DNA from 2 places in the Neobacillus sp. PS2-9 genome. Region 1 is predicted to be linked to the other one. Evidence: riboswitches for the same ligand, from Rfam matches in the RefSeq annotation. Region 1 holds a riboswitch; the other holds the start of a gene.
What was found. A riboswitch is a leader RNA that binds a small molecule or an ion and turns the genes downstream of it on or off. The one in region 1 is predicted to bind thiamine pyrophosphate.
Positions count from the first base shown of each region.

Region 2: it holds a riboswitch for thiamine pyrophosphate, as region 1 does, so the genes downstream of both, thiT (energy-coupled thiamine transporter ThiT) here and thiM (hydroxyethylthiazole kinase) in region 1, are expected to answer to the same signal.

Region 1 is NZ_CP133269.1:2,952,679-2,955,805, reverse strand. Features, by position in the region: gene RCG25_RS14970 (HipA family kinase) at 1-150, shown strand, start outside; gene RCG25_RS14965 (hypothetical protein) at 263-721, opposite strand; gene RCG25_RS14960 (glutaredoxin family protein) at 1,283-1,531, shown strand; TPP riboswitch at 1,582-1,691, shown strand; gene thiM (hydroxyethylthiazole kinase) at 1,770-2,582, shown strand; gene thiD (bifunctional hydroxymethylpyrimidine kinase/phosphomethylpyrimidine kinase) at 2,598-3,127, shown strand, end outside.
Region 2 is NZ_CP133269.1:4,073,417-4,076,543, forward strand. Features, by position in the region: gene feoB (ferrous iron transport protein B) at 1-343, opposite strand, end outside; gene RCG25_RS20425 (FeoA family protein) at 343-567, opposite strand; gene thiT (energy-coupled thiamine transporter ThiT) at 731-1,309, opposite strand; TPP riboswitch at 1,397-1,504, opposite strand; gene RCG25_RS20435 (histidine kinase N-terminal domain-containing protein) at 1,740-2,864, shown strand; gene RCG25_RS20440 (GNAT family N-acetyltransferase) at 2,998-3,127, shown strand, end outside.

The sequences.
Region 1 (3,127 bases):
GTATCAATGATACCAGATGATTGGATGGTTTCTAAGGAGGAAAAAAAGGCAATGGTTAGCGCCTTAGTAACAAGACGTAAGAGCTTCCTTCCACACATCATACAGCGATTTTTGAAAAAAATTTATCGGCCGTTACATGATAATGAATAGAATTAATTAAAAAAGTGGTAGCGGCCACTTTTTTTCGTTGAAAAAAACCTTGATTTCTCAAGGCTTTGTGTGATTTCAGTATTGGAAGTTTAATAGATTGTTAAAGAGTTCACTACTCCTTATCTTTTTTCTTTTTTTTGTCCTTGTCTTTCTCTTTTTTCTTTTTTTCAGACTCTGAAAGTTGATTTATTAGTTTCTCATTTTGTTCTTTTAAATCAGCCAGTTCTGCTCGAACCTCAGCTTCAAAGCTTTCGATATAATTTGATAGGTCTGCTTCAATTGCGAATAAATGATTAGTAATTTTAGCCCGAAGATCAGGCTCATGATTTTCCAGTTCAGTTTGTACCTCTGTCACTTCTGTAAGGATTTCTTGTTGTTCATTATTTACTTCAGCTGCTGTTACTTCAGTTTGTTCCACTAGTTCCTCAGCTGCTGTTGGTGAAGGGAATGCTTCAGTTTGGTTTAGTGCCTTCAAAAGCTCTTCTTTCAGTAAGTTGTTCACCGATTGCAAAAAGGAGTCTATATCGAATGAATTATCTTGAATATTTTTATTTTTATTTTTTTTACCCATTATTCTACCCACCTTTTTATTTTTTTAGGATCTGTTAAACTTGCCTGTTGATTTCCGCTCCAGGCACTTCGCTTTCCAGGGGTGTTTCGGCGAGCCTCCTCGACGCATGCGCCTGCGGGGTCTCCCCTGAACCATACTCCCACGGGAGTCTTCGTGCCTTCCGCTCCAATCAACAGAGTGTAAAAATCAACACTGTTCTTTAACATAGCCTTTTTTTAAAATATATAATGATTAATCCCCTAATTCTCACAAGTGACGGCAATAAGGGGGTCCTACTAGATATATATTATGTAAAAGAGACGGACGAGCATAAACGAATATCATGATAATAGAAAAAAGGGCTGTCTAACGGCATTTTAAGTTTCCACTTTCCGACATAAAAACACTAAAATTGTCTTTTCGTGCGCTTTCCCGAGGAATATTTCCGAACGCTATGTTTACAACTACTGCAGGAAATTGTTATATAATGGATGGGAATGTGTGGGGGAATTCGCGGATTTTAAAGTATATAAAGAATTTAAAGGAAAATTGTCGTAAATTTAGATAGGGGGAAATATTTAAATGAGCAAGCAAGTAATCGTCTATACAACAAACGATTGTATTGAATGTACAATGGTGAAGCAGGTACTAACACAAGAAGGAATTGCATTTGAAGCAAGAAACATTTCTACTCATGCCGAATATCAAAAGGAAGTAGAGAAGTACGGCTATCTGGGCGTTCCAATAACGGTTGTTGAAGGCCGGGCAGTCAAAGGATTTACAAACGAACTAAAAGAACTTATTGATTTAGTGAAAAATAAAGAGGCATAAATCCTTTACTATTTTAAAAAATAGGATTATGATTTATGTAATTTCATAAGTGAATCTACTAGGGGTGCCCAGATTGCGGGCTGAGAGAAAACGGCAACGTTTTTAACCCTTCGGACCTGATCTGGGTAATACCAGCGTAGGAAAGTAGTCGAGTGAATGTTGTATTATTACTCTATCTAACTAACCAGGTCCAAATTATGGATCTGGTTTTTTTATTTTTAAAAAAGGGGAGATTGTTGTGGAAACAAACAGATGGTTTGAGACATTGGAAAAAGTAAGAGAGGGTAGACCGTTAGTACATAACATAACTAACGTCGTTGTCACGAACTTTACAGCAAATGGTTTACTTGCACTAGGAGCATCACCTGTCATGGCATATGCAGCAGAAGAAGTAGCCGATATGGCGAAGATTGCTAGTTCCGTAGTTTTGAATATTGGAACACTAAACGCGCAGACAGTGGAGTCGATGATTATTGCAGGAAAAGCAGCCAATGAAAATAGTGTTCCGGTTATATTTGACCCAGTAGGTGCAGGGGCCACTCCTTACCGTACGGAGACTGCACAAAAAATTATGAAACAGGTGAATGTTTCGGTAATCAGAGGCAATGCAGCCGAAATAGCTAATGTTGTCGGGGAGAACTGGGAAATTAAAGGTGTAGATGCCGGTGACGCAAATGGGAACATTGTTGATCTTGCTATATCAGCTGCACAGAAACTTCATACCGTTGTGGTCATAACCGGAAAAGAAGATATCGTGACAGATGGAGAAACAACCTTTGTGATTGCAAATGGACATCCAATATTGACCAAGGTGACAGGCACTGGCTGTCTATTAACCTCTGTAATTGGTGCGTTTGCTGGTGTGGAAGAAGACTTATTGAAGGCTTCCGTAGCAGCTTTGTCTTTCTATGGAATAGCGGCAGAGAAAGCGGCTGAAAAAACAGTTGAACAAGGACCGGGAAGCTTTCAAATCGAATTTTTAAACCAATTATCACTCACAACATCAAAAGATATGAAGCAGCTCGCGTCCATTAAAAAAATGAATGAGTAAGTGGGGGTTATTTTTATGAAAAAAGCGCTAACGATTGCAGGATCTGATAGCGGTGGCGGAGCTGGAATTCAGGCAGATTTAAAGACGTTTCAGGAATTAGAGGTATTTGGAATGTCTGCATTAACAGCAGTGACTGCTCAGAACACATTGGGTGTTCACGGTGTTTATCCAATGTCAGCGGAGGCTGTTGTCAAACAGATTCAAGCGATTGGGGAGGATATCGGAGCAGATGCCCTAAAAACAGGGATGCTGTTTAACGCAGAAATAATTGAAGCTGTGTCGGAACAAATGAAGATTTTTCAATGGGGAAATGTCGTGGTTGACCCGGTAATGATCGCTAAGGGCGGAGCATCTTTATTGTTAAACGAAGCGATTTCAGCGATGAAAACCTATTTACTGCCTCTAGCAAAGGTCATCACACCGAACATCCCAGAAGCGGAAGTTTTAACGGGAATGACGATTCAAACGGTTGGGGAAAAAAAGGAAGCTGCGAGAAGATTACATGCACTTGGAGTGAAAAATATCGTCATCAAGGGTGGACATGA
Region 2 (3,127 bases), 1.1 Mb from region 1:
CATCTATCATATTTAATCCGATAAGTGCAGGCTTTTCAAACTCAAGCAATTGGAGTGTTAAATGGAGATTCCGCTCCAATTGTGAGGCATCTAAAATATTCAATAAACGATCAACTGATTCATTTAAAAAGAAGGAAGTGACAACACCTTCATCTTTTGATAATGGATTAAGAGTGTATACTCCAGGTAAATCTATTAAATGTCCAAGGTTTTTCTTAAATACTCCAACCTTTTTTTCAACTGTTACACCGCTCCAGTTCCCAACATATTCATAGGAACCTGTTAAGTTATTAAACAATGATGTCTTTCCTGTATTTGGGTTTCCTATAAGAGCAATTTCCATTAGATTCTTTCCACCTCAATCTGAACGGCTTCCTTGCGGCGGATTCCAACGCATTGTCCGCAGGACTCTATCATAATTGGGCCACCAAACGGCATGACGCATTTTACACATACTTCTGAGCCTTCTGTGATTCCTAAATCAAGCAATCGTCTTTGAACTAGGTGACCAACATGAGAAAGATCTAATATTTTCCCTTTATCTCCCGCTTTTAATGAACCAAACATGTATATCACCCTTATCTAGGTTAATTGAGAATGATTATCTTTCTATATTGCCATTTTAACACTTTTTTTAGGTAATAAGCATATTAAATTTGACAAAGTTTCGAAAAAATTTCATAAAAAAAAGGAAGAGCGTCTCGCTTTTCCTTTTTTTTACTAACCTGGTTTATTTGAACAGTCTTTTTGGTAATGCACTGATAACTAGAATAATGATAATGGCACTGATAATAAAACTTGGGAGCATATAGGTACCATTATATAGCAGGGAGTAAACAGCTACTGGCTGCCCTTTTGGAGCATACTCTCCAAAAAATACAATTCCTGATACAACATGGCAAAGGTAACGAAGAACACTTCCTAAGAAGGCTCCAAGTACTACGTAGGTCATCCATTTTCCTTTGTTCTGATCATTAAGTGCATTCTTTATTTGTGCTGCAAAAATACCGGCGAAGCCCACAACAGTAAAGGCAATAAAGTAATCAATAATTCCTTGAATCAGGGTATAAATTTGTGAATATCCAAGAATAAATTGTAACAGGCCTAGTAAGAATCCTGTAAGGACGCCACCTTTAACCCCCCAGCGATAAGCCATAAGAAACACCGGGACCATGGCAATCGAAATAGATCCGCCTTGTGGCCAAATTTTAAATGAAAGGATATTCCCAACATAATCTAATAAATAAGCAAGTGCGGTAAACACCGCTACTTCTGTAATAAAAAGCGTGTTACTCCTGTTCTTGTTCATTTTTGTTTCCCCCTTTTATATGTAAATCCAATAAAACAGTCCACAAAAAAAGCAATGCATGACTATTAGGAATGTCTGCATTGCTTTGCTATCGGCAAACCACATCCCTACGCTAGCGTTAACTAACAGGTTCATAGGGTCAGAACTCTACCGTTCACTCTCAGCCGCATAAAAGCAGCTCCCCTTGTGGAAATATTCTATTGTTTTCCCTTAAAAATATACTACTGTTTCTTTGTTTTTACAAGGAATATCTACATGCTGGGCCTTATAGAAACAATAACTTAAAAGATAAAATACGAAAATCCACCTTCGTTTTATTTATAGAAATTATTGGGAAATATTTTTTTTATTTATATCTTAGAGGATTTTTGCCTTTACCCTCGAATTTACATGGTAATCAGTTTTGTTAAAACCATAGGGGGACACAACAATGTTTACGGGAGAACAAACGGATTTAGTTGCTTTTTTTCAAAAAAATAAAGAGAAACTAGTTCAAGAGTGGGAAGATTCCATTGTGATTAATCATGGGGACCCCTTCAAGTTGAAAATCAGGGAAAATGGGGAAGCCCTACTTAATGTAATCCTTTCAATGCATAAGGTATCTAAAGAGGAACTTATAGAAATCGTAAAAAAGATTGCCATAGAAGTTTCAGAAGAAAGGGTACTGGCTAATATCAATATTGGTGATTTTGTCTACAATGTTAATCTCGGTCGGACCATTCTATATAGTTATTTGAGTAAAACAGGAATTTCCTGGTCAGATTTGCAGGAATCCATAAATAAGATCAATTTTTGTTTTGATAAATTTTTATACTATGCAGTTTCCCATTATTCAGAAGCAAAAAACAAGATTATTGAAGAAAAGACGATGTTCATTGATTCAACTCACCAGGACCGATTAACCCTTCTCGGTCAAATGACATCAAGCTTTATTCATGAATTTAGGAATCCGCTCACTTCAGTTCAAGGATTCATCCAATTACTTAAGGCAGATTATCCAAACATGAGATATTTAGATATCATTTCAGGGGAGTTAGACCAACTTAATTTTCGAATATCCCAGTTTCTTCTGCTTTCAAAGAAGGAACTTATTGGGAAAGAAAAAATTGATTTCAAATTGAATCAACTTATCGATGAGGTGTTAAATTTCCTTTATCCTAGTATATTGGATGGAAAAGTGAAAATTAAAAGAGATTTGAGCAAAGATTTCACTTTGAATGGATATGCTGATGAAATTAGACAAGTCTTTATTAATATTATTTTTAATGCAATTGATGTTCTAAATCATCACGAAGTGGACTTACCTACAATTGAAATAAGCACCTGTGTGGAAAATGAAGAGTTGATTAAAATCAGTATATCTAATAATGGACCTGCCATTCCGGCGGAATTAAGAAAAACCATTTTTGAACCCTTTTTTACAACTAAAAAGCTAGGTACTGGTCTTGGATTATTTGTTTGTAAAGAAATTATTGAGAAACATAAGGGAGAATTAACATGCGATTCCTCTCTTGATAAAACAACTTTTTCTATCTGCTTACCTGTACTATCTTAAAAAGGGACAAACCTACCTCCTTTCAAATCCCACTTTTAAAAAGCAGGGATTTTTTTATTTCTTCCTTATATACATCTTCCGCAATATAACCATTTTGCATATGATGTACTAAAAATTTGGGGAGACTAGGCGTATGTTTACATTAAAAGTTGATAATGAAATTGAACTTCAGTTGTTTCAACACCACCACGCTTTAAAACTTTATCAACTGGTTGAAAAGAATCGAGACCATTTACGAGAATGGCTGCCTTGGGTGGACTCCA